Regions from separate parts of the Micrococcus sp. TA1 genome, predicted to be linked through region 3. Evidence: riboswitches for the same ligand, from Rfam matches in the RefSeq annotation. Region 3 holds a riboswitch; each other region holds the start of a gene.
What was found. Region 3 has a riboswitch for glycine ahead of GGQ69_RS08705 (amino acid permease). Riboswitches for the same ligand answer to the same signal wherever they lie in the genome.
Positions count from the first base shown of each region.

Region 1: it holds a riboswitch for glycine, as region 3 does, so the genes downstream of both, GGQ69_RS16120 (hypothetical protein) here and GGQ69_RS08705 (amino acid permease) in region 3, are expected to answer to the same signal.
Region 2: it holds a riboswitch for glycine, as region 3 does, so the genes downstream of both, gcvP (aminomethyl-transferring glycine dehydrogenase) here and GGQ69_RS08705 (amino acid permease) in region 3, are expected to answer to the same signal.

Region 1 is NZ_JACHNW010000011.1:7,026-11,013, reverse strand. It holds gene GGQ69_RS16130 (LysE family translocator) at 1-222, opposite strand, end outside; gene GGQ69_RS16125 (class I SAM-dependent methyltransferase) at 455-1,291, shown strand; gene GGQ69_RS16120 (hypothetical protein) at 1,303-1,647, opposite strand; glycine riboswitch at 1,802-1,900, opposite strand; gene GGQ69_RS16115 (phosphoribosyltransferase) at 2,099-2,746, shown strand; gene GGQ69_RS16110 (dihydrofolate reductase family protein) at 2,853-3,464, shown strand; gene GGQ69_RS16105 (dihydrofolate reductase family protein) at 3,468-3,988, shown strand, end outside.
Region 2 is NZ_JACHNW010000005.1:5,087-9,074, reverse strand. It holds gene gcvP (aminomethyl-transferring glycine dehydrogenase) at 1-2,129, opposite strand, end outside; glycine riboswitch at 2,276-2,396, opposite strand; gene GGQ69_RS15170 (SDR family oxidoreductase) at 2,947-3,858, opposite strand.
Region 3 is NZ_JACHNW010000001.1:2,007,216-2,011,203, forward strand. It holds gene GGQ69_RS08705 (amino acid permease) at 4-1,359, opposite strand; glycine riboswitch at 1,515-1,615, opposite strand; gene GGQ69_RS08710 (sugar porter family MFS transporter) at 1,680-3,137, opposite strand; gene GGQ69_RS08715 (NUDIX domain-containing protein) at 3,357-3,988, shown strand, end outside.

The sequences.
Region 1 (3,988 bases), on a different contig from region 3:
GCGGTAGGCGAGCTCTGAGGCCGCGAGCAGGGCGGAGACCCCGACGGCGGCGGCGATGCCCCACACCACGGCCCCGGTGGCGACCCCGGTGGCGGTGGCCCACGCGTAGGGGCGGGACCGGGTCAGCGAGGACCGCAGCACCAGGGCGGTGTCCAGTCCGGGCACCAGGGTCAGCAGGCCGGCCACCACGGTGAAGGCGAGCAGGGCGTCCAGGATCGTCACCGATCCAGTGTAGTCAGGGAGGGTCGCCGGACCGGAGGAGATCAGGTGGTCCCCGGCCCCCCGTCCCGGCCCTTCCCGGGGCCCAGCCCGCGGGGAGGGCAGCGCCTCGTTCCTGTCTGCCGGACGCCCCCGGTGGGATACTGGTGCCGCATGACCCGCCACCGGTGGGTGGGCATCCCCGCCCTGGCGAGCCGGCCGTCCAGCACATCCCAGTGACTCCGGAGAACCCGTCATGAGCCAGACAGCAAGCCAACCCGGTGCCGACCGCGACCTGAAGTCCAGGCACCGCACCATGTGGGCCTCGGGTGACTACCCGGGCATGGTCGAGACGTGGTTGCTCCCCCTCGGGCCGAGACTCGTCGAGGCAGCCCGCGTCACCTCCGGCCAGCGCGTCCTGGACGTCGGTGCCGGCACGGGCAACGCGTCCCTGCCGGCAGCGGCCACGGGGGCGAGGGTCACCGCCGTCGACCTCACTCCCGAGCTGCTGGACGCAGGGCGGCTGCGCGCCGAGGCGCAGGGGTTCGACCTGGAGTGGGTGGAGGCCGACGCCGAGCACCTGCCCTTCGAGGACGCCTCCTTCGACGTGGTGATGTCCTCGATCGGCGTGATGTTCGCCCCCCACCACCAGGAGGCCGCCGACGAGCTCGTGCGCGTGTGCCGGCCCGGCGGGACGATCGCCCTGCTGAGCTGGACGCCCGAGGGCGTGGTGGGCGGGCTCTTCCGCACCATGAAGCCCTTCGCCCCGGCGCCCCCGCCCGGAGTGCAGCCGGCGCCGCTGTGGGGCACCGAGGAGCACCAGCGCGCCCTGCTGGGTGATCGGGTGGCGGTGGACTCCGCCAGCCGGGGCACCCTCGAGGTCACCGCCTTCGGCACGCCGCGCGAATTCGCCGAGCATTTCAAGGCGTCCTACGGCCCCACGATCACCGTCCGCAGGAACGCCGAGGGCGAGGGCCGTGCCGAGGAATTCGACCAGGCGTTCCAGGCCTTCTTCGACGAGGCGAACGTGGGGACCGAGGACCGGGCGCGCTTCGAGATCGAGTACCTGCTGACGGTGGCCACCCGGAGGTAACCGAGGCCGGCCTACCCCGGGACGGTGACGTTCCGGATGGTCATCTCGACGGTGTCGAAGGTGAGGTCGAGCATGGCCTCGAGCTGTTCGCGGACTCCGACGACCACCTCCGTGGTGCGGGTGACGTCCGCGTGGGGGGACAGGAAGCACTCGATCCACAGCCGCGGTGCGCGCCGGGGGCCGTCGATGCGGACGAGGGCGTCCTCGACGTCCCGGTGCGTCATCAGTCCGGTGGCCGCGGCCTGGGCGATCTTGGCGCACCGTTGCTCCGCCGCGGCGCCGGGGCCGGTGGGGCGGCCGGCCGGGGAGGCCTCACCGCCCGGGGTGAGACCGGGGCATGCACGTGCATTCGTCATCCGGGGAACTCCTGGGGTCTGCGATCGTTCTCGCGTCGTCTGTAGGTTCCTCCCCGATCTGTTGCGCGGCCTGAGAGTTTCCATCCCACCCGGGCGGGGCGGGACTTGCTCCTTCGGCGAGCACGGCGAAGACCGCGCTACTTTCCAGATGTGCCTCGGTGCGGCGGTGCGGGGGCCTGAGAGTTTCCCGGGAGGAATTGCTCCTACGGCGCCCGACCGGTGGTGCCGGACGGGACTCTCCCGCCACACCTCAACGGCAACGGCTATTCTGCTGTGATTGCGATCACAGTGTAGTCAGGCATTTGATTTGTATGCAAAATATGCCGTGAATCTCGTCACACGGGGTCATCCGGGCCGTTGCCGGGAACGCCGGGTGGTCGGGGGCCCTTCCAGTGCCACGACCGGCGCGCCTACGCTGGGGGCGACCCACAGCCCATCCCAGGGAGGGGACGTGCCGGAATTCCAGGACAGATACGACGCCGGTGCCCAGCTCGCAGCGCGGCTCGCCCCGCGCTGGGCCGGGCACGCCGACGTCGTGGTGCTGGGCCTGCCCCGCGGCGGGGTGCCGGTCGCGGAAGTGGTGGCCCGGGAACTGCGCGCACCGCTGGACGTGATCATGGTCCGCAAGCTGGGGGTGCCCTCCTACCCGGAGCTCGCGATGGGTGCCATCGGTGAGCAGGGCGTCCGGCTCCAGGACGAGGGCACCATCCGGCACTTCGGGGTCACGCAGGAGCAAGTGGCGCTGGTCGAACGCCGCGAGCAGCAGACCCTGGACCGCCGGGCGCGGCTCTTCCGTGCCGGCCGGGAGCCGCTGGACCTCACGGGCAAGACCGCGATGATCGTCGACGACGGCATCGCCACGGGCTCCACCGCCCGGGTGGCCTGCAGAGTGGCCCGGGCCCTCGGGGCGGCGCGCGTGGTGCTGGCCGTGCCGGTTGCCTCGCGGACCACCGTGGACTCGATGCTCATGAGCCGCGAGGCCGACGAGATCGAGGTACTGGCCACCCCCCGGGGCTTCCGGGCCGTCGGGGCCCACTACCGGGACTTCGCCGCCGTCGACGACGAGACGGTCGCGGCGATCCTGTCCCGCGGTAGCTGAACCCCGGCCCGTCGCGACCGGGTGTTCCCGGACGCGACGGCCCTCCCTACTGTGGGACGAGGAGAGGGCGCCAGCGACCCCTGCGGCGCCGACGGAAGGACCATCCATGCGCATCGTCATCACGCAGAACATGACCCTGGACGGGCGGATCGAGATGCTCGACGACTGGTTCGACCCCGCCGACCAGGACCCGGAACTGGTCGGGGAGATGCGGCGCCAGACGGCCGGCGAGGACGTGCTGCTGCTGGGCCGGCAGACCTTCGAGGACCTCCGCGGCTACTGGCCGCACCGGGCGGATGACACCACCGGAGTGGCCGAGGCCCTGGACCGGGCGGACAAGCGCGTGGTCTCCGCCACCCTGACCGACCCGCAGTGGGAGAACACGACCGTCATCGGCGGCGACCCCCTCCAGGCCGTCCGGGAGCTGCGGCGGCAGGACGGCCGTGACGTGGTCGTCACCGGGAGTATCCACCTGGCGCACACCCTGATCGAGGCGGCGCTGGTGGACGAGTTCCGCATGTTCACCCACCCGGCCTGGCAGGGCCGCGGGCGGTCCTTCTTCCCGGACGGTTTCGATGCCCCGCGGCTGCGGCGCATCGACGGCAAGGTCTTCCCCCACGGGGTGGTGTACGCCGCCTACGAGCTGGCCGGACTGGCCCACGGTGACGGTCCCGGGGGCACCGCGCTCGCCGGACTCGGCTCGGAACAGGAGGACTGAACGATGGGCAAGCTCATCTACTCGGTGATCGCCTCCCTGGACGGGTACATCGCCGACGAGGCGGGGGACTTCTCCTGGGCCATGCCGGACGCCGAGGTGCACCAGTACGCCAATGACGAGCTGGCCGGCGTCGCCGTCCACCTCTACGGACGCCGGACCTACGAACTGATGACCCCGTGGGAGAACGACCCGGAACTGGCCGCGTCCGCACCGGTGACCGCCGAGTTCGCGCGGGCATGGCAGCGGGCGGACAAGGTGGTCTACTCCTCGACGCTGGACAGGGCCAGCACCCGGCGCACCACGCTGGAACGTCACTTCGATCCCGCGACCGTGCGCCGGCTGAAGGCCGAGGCGGCGGGCGACCTGCTGATCGGTGGTCCGACCATCGCCGCCTATGCCCTGCGCGCCGGGCTCGTGGACGAGGTCAGCCAGGTACTGCTGCCGATCGTCATCGGCGGGGGACTGGCGGTGTTCCCGGCCGGGCTGGGCCTGGACCTCGAGCTCATCGGTGAGCAGCGGTTCGC
Region 2 (3,988 bases), on a different contig from region 3:
TTGGCCCCGTCGATGTACACCTGGCCGCCGGCCTCGTGGACCTTGCGGCAGACCTCGCGCACGTCGGCGTCGTAGACACCGTGGGTGGAGGGGTAGGTGATCATGATGGCCGCGACCTGCCCGGAGTGGGCCTCGATCTTGGCGTCCAGGTCGGCGCTGTCGATGGTGCCGTCCTCGGCGGTCTTGACCACCACGACCTTCAGCCCGGCCAGCACCGCCGAGGCGGCGTTGGTGCCGTGGGCCGAGGCCGGGATGAGGCAGATGTCCCGCTCACCCTCACCGTTGGCCAGGTGGTACTTGCGGATGGCCAGCAGGCCGGCGTATTCCCCCTGGGAACCGGCGTTGGGCTGCACCGAGACCCCCGCGTAGCCGGTGATCTCGGCCAGCTTCTCCTCGAGGTCCGTCAGCAGGTAGCGCCAGCCCTCGGTCTGGTGGTCGGGCGCGTACGGGTGGATGGAGCAGAACTCGGGCCAGGAGATGGACTCCATCTCCGCGGTCGCGTTGAGCTTCATGGTGCACGAGCCCAGCGGGATCATGGTGCGGTCCAGGGCCAGGTCGTACCCGGAGAGGCGCTTGATGTAGCGCAGCATCTGGGTCTCGGACTTGTACGTGTTGAAGACCGGGTGGGTCATGTACTCGCTGGTGCGCTGCAGGGACGCGGGGATGTGCCCGCTGGCCCGGCCGGCGTCGGGTGCCCCGGTGTCCCCGGACTGCCCGCTCCCGGCACCGGCCGGGAGGGCCTCCGCGGGGGCGCCGAAGGCGGACAGCACCGCGAGCAGGTCCCGGTCCGTGGTGGTCTCGTCACAGGAGATGCCGACCGTGCCCGCGTCCACGAGGCGCAGGTTCACCCCGGCCGCCTCGGCGGCGTTGACCACGGTGCGGGCCAGTCCGGGCACGGAGACCTGCACGGTGTCGAAGAAGGACTCGTGGTTCAGCGTGAACCCGGCGGACTGCAGGGCTGCGGCCAGCCGGCCGGCCTGCCGGTGGGCGTGCTCGGCGATCGCCCGCACGCCGTCCGGGCCGTGGTAGACGGCGAACATGGAGGCCGTGATCGCCAGGAGGGCCTGGGCGGTGCAGATGTTCGAGGTGGCCTTCTCGCGGCGGATGTGCTGCTCACGGGTCTGCAGGGCGAGGCGGTAGGCGGGCCGGCCGGCCGCGTCCTGCGAGACGCCGACGAGACGGCCGGGCAACTGGCGCTCCACGCCCTTGTGGACGGCCATGTAGGCGGCATGCGGGCCGCCGAAGAACAGCGGGACGCCGAAGCGCTGGGTGTTGCCCACGGCGATGTCCGCACCCTGCTCGCCCGGGGGGACGATGAGCGCGAGGGAGAGCAGGTCGGCGGCGATGGCGACCATGCCGCCGCGCTCCTTGGCCTGGGCGATCACCGCGGAGTGGTCGTGGATCCGGCCGGAGTCCCCGGGCTGCTGCAGCAGGATGCCGCACAGGCCCTTCTCCTCCAGATCGGCCGCGAGGTCCTCGGGCAGGCCCGCTGAGAGGTCCGCGACGCGCACGTCCAGGCCGAGGGCGCGGGCACGGCCCTCCACCACGGTGCGAGTCTGCGGGTAGAGGTCGGCGTCGATCAGGGTGATGCCGTTGGCGTTCTTCCGGTTGGCCCGGTGCATCAGCAGCACGGCCTCGGCGGCGCCGGAGGCCTCGTCCAGCAGGGAGGCGTTGGCGATCTCGAGGCCGGTGAGGTCGGCGACCATGGTCTGGAAGTTCAGCAGGGCCTCCAGCCGGCCCTGGGAGATCTCCGGCTGGTAGGGGGTGTAGGCGGTGTACCAGGCCGGGTTCTCCAGGACCTTGCGCAGCACCACCGGCGGGGTGACCGTGTCGAAGAAGCCCTGGCCGATCATCTGGGTCTTGACGATGTTGCGGTTGGCGATGGCCCGCAACTCCTCCAGGACGGCGGCCTCGGTCCGGGCCTCGGGCAGGTTCAGGGGCTCGTGCTGGCGGATGTCCGCGGGCACGGCCTCGTCCACGAGGGCCTCCAGGGACTCGAAGCCCAGGGCGGCCAGCATCGTCTCGGCGTCCGCCTGGCGGGGACCGATGTGACGGCTGGTGAACGGGGCTGACGCGGTGTCCCGCGGCTCGTGGCGTTGACCGGTGGACGGGGTGACGATGGCGTTCATGGGTTCTCCTCCAAGGCGCTTCTCGGGCGCGGATCGGTACCTCCCCGCTCTGTCATCGACCTGAGAGATTCCGCACGTATCTGGAGGATACGTGCTTGCACCGTCGGTGGCCGAGGCGTTGGGGGCCTGGCACTTTCCAGAGACGCCGACCCTGCGCGGTACGTGGGCCTGAGAGATTCTCGGGGAGAGATTGCTCCTTCGGCGTCCGGCGCCGCCGGGTCCGGAGGCCCGGATCCTGCAGCACCGGCACTCTCCCGCGCGGGAGATGTGGCGCGGCACCAGTCTGGCACAGCCGCACCGCCGACGTCCCCCCGAGTCGCTGGGTGCGCGCGCCCTCACCCTTCCCACAGGTCAGGGTCCTGCCGCGGCAACGGTCATCGGCGTCACCGTCGATACTGCGTGGCCTCGCCGTCGACGTCCCGGCCCCTCAGGTGGACAGGGCGTCCAGGCTCTGGATGAACCGGGACAGCACGGCCCCGTCGAACGGCTCGGGGACGCTCCCGACCCTCAGCTGGGGGATCTCGTGCTCCACGTGGGCGCGCCCGGACGGCGTCGCCGCCCGCGAAGCCCGTTTCGACGGTGTCCTCGATCGTCGCCACGGCGAACCGGCCGCTGAGCCAGTCCCGGTCGGGGACGCAGTCCTGCACCGGAGACCACGTGATCCGGCCGGACTCCGTGGCAGTCCTCAGCCGCCGCAGGATCTTGGTGGCGATGGGGGCCTCGAGCTCGTTCCGCTGCATGGTGGGGCGCCGATCGTTCGTCGGGGATGTCCTGGGTGGTGGAGACGTCCCGGAGGGTCCGGTCCGCCGGAGGGGTCTCAGAACACCGGCAGCCCGCCGGTCACACCCAGCACCGTTCCGGAGACGTAGCTCGCCTCGGCCGGGTTCGCCAGGAACACGTAGGCCCCGGCGAGCTCGGCGGGCTGGCCGATCCTGCCGAGCGGGGTGTCCGCACCCATGTGGGAGACGGCCTCGGGGGTCTTGGTGGCCGGCTGCAACGGCGTCCAGACCGGTCCGGGCGCCACCGCGTTCACCCGGATGCCCTTCGGCCCGAGCTCGCCGGCGAGGTTCGCGGTGACGTTGTTCAGGGCGGCCTTCGTGGCGGCGTAGTCGATCATCGTCTCCGAGGGCTGGTAGGCCTGTACCGAGGTGGTGTTGATGATGCAGTCCCCGTGGGACAGGTGCGGCACGCACGCCCGGGTCAGCCACAGGGTGCCGTACAGGTTGGTCCGCACCGCCCGGTCCAGGTCCTCGGTCCGCAGCCCCTCGATCCCGGGCTCTCCGCGGGCCCAGTGGTAACCGGCGTTGTTGACCAGGATGTTCAGGCCGCCCAGTCCCGCGACCGCCTCCTCGGCGATCCGCCCGCATTCCTGCTCGTCCCGCAGGTCCCCGGGTACGGTCACCGCCGTGCGGCCGGCCTTGTCGATCCAGCCGACCACGTCCTGGGCGTCCTCCTCCTCCTCGGGGAGGTAGTTGATCGCCACGTCGGCACCCTCCCGTGCGAAGGCGATCGCCACGGCACGACCGATGCCCGAGTCACCGCCCGTGATCAGGGCCTTCAGCCCCTCGAGCCGGCCCCGCCCGACCCAGCTGGACTCCCCGTGGTCCGGCACCGGGTCCATGGGGGCGGTCAGCCCGGGCGGTTCCTGCTGCTGTGCCGGCATGGTCCCGTCCTGCCCGGCCATCGACTGCGCGTGCCGCGCCACCTGCGGATCCTCGTGCTGCGTCATCTCACCGCTCCCCTCAACTCACCCGAATACGGCAACGAACAGAACCGCCGTCGCTTTTGGATCAGACTATGGGGACGCCCTCTGGACCGGAATGGCCAGACCGCTCGCGTGGAGACTGATAAGCCCGAGG
Region 3 (3,988 bases):
CGGTCAGCCGAACAGGCTGAGCAGGATGCCCCCGACCGCCACGATTCCGGCGATGACCACGAAGACGTTCGAGATCGCGCCCCGGAACGGCGCCAGGGCGGGGACCTTCCGGATGGCGTACATCGGCATCAGGTAGAGCACAGCCGCGATGACCGGCCCGGCCAGTGATTCGATGAGCCCCAGGATGCTCGGGTTGAGCACGCCGGCGATCCAGGTGCTGGCGATGAGGAACACGCTGATTCCGATCCGCAGTCCGCGGTCGGAGAAGCGCCGGGACTGCGGGTCCACCATCCCGCGCATGATGCCCTGCGCGCCCTCGAACGCCCCGAGCCAGTGGCCGAAGAAGGACGAGCCGATGGCCGTGACGGCCACCGCCGGCCCGAGCCAGGCGATGATCGGCAGGCCCATGACGTTGGCCAGGTGGGAGAGCACCGGCAGGTTGGCGTCCTTGGCGGCCTGCAACCCCTCGGGGCCGAGGGCCAGCACGCAGGACCAGACGAAGCCCATGGTGAAGACCACCAGCAGGATGGAGGTGACGCGCAGGACGGAGGAGGCCTTCTGCACCGAGCCGGCCCCGTAGCGCTGGCGCAGGGACACCGAGAACTGCGAGATCGCCGGGGAGTGGTTGAACGCGAAGACCAGCACGGGGATCATCAGCCACAGGGACATCGCGAAGTCGCCGGCGGCGGGCACGGCCCCGAAGCCCTCGAAGGACCAGGACGGGATGAGCAGCAGGGTGACGGAGAACAGGACCGCGATCAGCGGGTAGACCAGCCACTGGGTGACGATCAGCATGACGCGCTGGCCGGCCACCATCACGGCGGACATCAGCAGCACGAGCACCCCGGAGAGCAACCAGCGTGGCCACGGGTCCATGCCCAGCTGGTTGACCATGAGGCTGTCCACGGTGTTGGTGATGCCGACGCCGTAGATGAGCACGATCGGGAAGATCGCCAGGAAGTACAGGATGGTGACCAGGCGGCCGGCGGCCTCGCCGAAGTAGTCCCGCACCACGCCGGTGATGTCACGGTCGGCCCGGGGCGAGGCGACCACCATGCGGGACAGCGCCCGGTGGGAGAAGTAGGTCATCGGCCCGATGATCAGCGTGGCGATGATCAGCGGCCACATCCCGCCCAGGCCGGCATTGATCGGCAGGAACAGGACGCCGGCGCCCACGGCGGTACCGAACAGGCCGATCGTCCAGCTCGAGTCGAAGCGGTTCCAGCCCGGCGCGGCGGCCGTGCCGTCCGGACGGCCGGGTGCCGGGCTCTCGAGGGTCGGGGCTGCGGCGGGGGCGTGGCCGGCTGGTCCGGCCTCGGTCCCGCCGGCGACGGGCCCGGTGGGGCGGCTGGGTTCCATGGGTTCTCCTCAGGTGGACGTGGGACGGTGGTCCCCTCGTGTCCTCCCCGCTCTGTCCATGGACCTGAGAGTTTCGCGTCGTGCCGGCCCGGAGCCGGTCGGCCGCTTGCCCCGTCGGTGGTCGCGCGTGGGTGTGGCGACGCTTTCCAGAGGTGCCCAGCGATCCGGTACGGGGGCCTGAGAGATTCCCGGGGAGGGCTTGCTCCTTCGGCGTCGCGCATCTTAGGTGGTGCGGGATCTCTCCCGGACCGCTCAGTGGCTGATTCCGGGAGACTACTGTAATGCACCTCACACGGGTGCGTGAAATCGCGGCCGGGTCCTCACCGCGCGGGCGTGCTCCTGCGGGACTTCCGGACGATGCCGGTGTCCTGCATGTCCTCGAGCTCGCGGCCCTTCGTCTCCGGGACGAAGCGCCAGACGAAGAGGAAGGACAGCACCGCCATCACCGCATAGAGCCCGTAGGCCACGGTCAGCCCGATCTCGGCCAGCCACGGGAACGTGGTGGAGACCGCGAAGTTCGCGGCCCACTGGGCCGCCGCGGCCACGGCGAGCGCCCCGGCGCGAATCCGGTTCGGGAACATCTCCCCCAGCAGGACCCACACCAGGGGCCCCCACGTGGCACCGAAGAAGACCACGAAGGCGTTGGCCGAGATCAGGGCCACCGTGGACCACGGCTGGCCCAGCTCTGCGGCCGTGGTGCCGTCGGCGCCCTGGACGACCTGCGCGAAGGAGAAGGCCACCGCCATCAGGCCCAGTGAGGCCGCCATGCCCAGGGACCCGACGAGCAGCATGGGGCGCCGCCCCACCCGGTCCACCAGCAGGATGGCCACGATCGTCACCAGGATGTTCGTGACCGACGTGATCACCGTGATCGTCAGGGCGTCGGACTCCCCGAAGCCCACGGAGCGCCACAGCGTGGTCGAGTAGTAGAAGATCACGTTGATGCCCACGAACTGCTGGAACACGGACAGGACGATGCCGATCCACACGATCGGCCTCAGGCCCATCGCCGGTCCGCGCAGGTCGCGCAGGGACTCCCGCCGCTCGGACTCCAGAGTGTCCTTGATCTGCTCGATCTTGAGGTTGACCCGTTCGATGCCGGTGAAGTCGTACAGGACCTGGGCCGCACGGTCGAGGTCACCGCGGGCGACCAGGTACCGGGGTGACTCGGGCAGGCGGAACGCGAACGCCCCGTAGAGCACCGCCGGCACGGCCTCGGCCATGAACATCCAGCGCCAGGCCTCCAGTCCCCACCACAGCGTCTCGGCCGCGCCCCCGGCCAGGTTCGCGAAGAGGGCGTCGGACAGCAGTGCCACGAAGATGCCGGTCACGATGGCCAGCTGCTGCAGGGAGCCCAGCCGGCCCCGGACGCCGGCCGGGCTCACCTCGGCGATGTAGGCCGGGGCGATCACCGAGGCGGCGCCCACGCCCAGGCCGCCCACGACCCTCCAGATGATCAGGCTCCACACGTCGAAGGCCAGCCCGGAGCCGAGCGCGGAGACCAGGAACAGCACCGCCGCCAGCAGCATGACCCGGACCCGGCCGAAGCGGTTGGCGACGGGACCGGCGAACCAGGCCCCCAGGGCGCAGCCGATCAGGGCCGAGGACACGACGAAGCCGGTCAGCCCGGGTCCGAGTGCGAAGCCCGACTCGAGGGCGTCGACGGCGCCGTTGATCACCGCGGTGTCGAAGCCGAACAGGAAGCCACCCAGGGCGGCGGCGATACAGATGCCGATCACGCGGATGTTCACGCGGTCGGCGGGATTCTTCGGCGTCATGACTTCCTCCGTGGGGGCGTGACCGGATGCCCCACCCTACTGCCGCTCCATGCCAGGGCGCAGGTCCTGGGACCCGCGAGGCCTGGGACCCGCCAGGCCGGGCCCGGGCCCGCGCTCCGGCCGCCCGCAACACTCTCCCCTTCGGGTCACTCCGACTGTAAGATGGATCTCAGTCAACTTAGGGTCATCCAGACCCTAAGTGGGAGGACGGGAGTCAGGGTGGATCAGCACACAGCCCGGTTGGCGGTGTCCACCGTCATCTTCGCGCTGCGTTCCGAGGCCGGGGACCCCCCGGCCCTGTGGACCCCCTTCGTGCGCCGCACCCGGGAGCCCCACCTGGACCAGTGGGCCCTGCCCGGCGGCTGGCTGCCGGACGCCGAGCCGCTCGAGGACGCCGCCGCCCGGACCCTGGCCGAGACCACCGGACTGCGCCCCAGCTACCTCGAGCAGCTCTACACCTTCGGCGCCCTGGACCGCTCCCCCACCGGCCGCGTCATCTCCGTCGTCTACTGGGCCCTGGTGCGCTCGGACGAGGTGACCGACGCCGCCGTGGGGAACAACGTCCAGTGGTTCCCGGCCGATGACCTCCCCGCCCTGGCCTTCGACCACAACGCGATCGTGGACTACGCCCTGCAGCGGCTGCGCACCAAGGTCGAGTACGCGCGGATCGCGCACACCTTCCTGGGTGAGACCTTCACCCTGGCCCAGCTCCGCTCGGTCCACGAGGCCGTCCGGGGCCAGCCCCTGGACCCGGCGAACTTCCGCCGCTCCATCACCGCCTCGGCGGACATCGTCGAGACCGGCGAGCGCCTGGCGGGCACCCCGCACCGGCCACCCCGGCTCTACCGCTA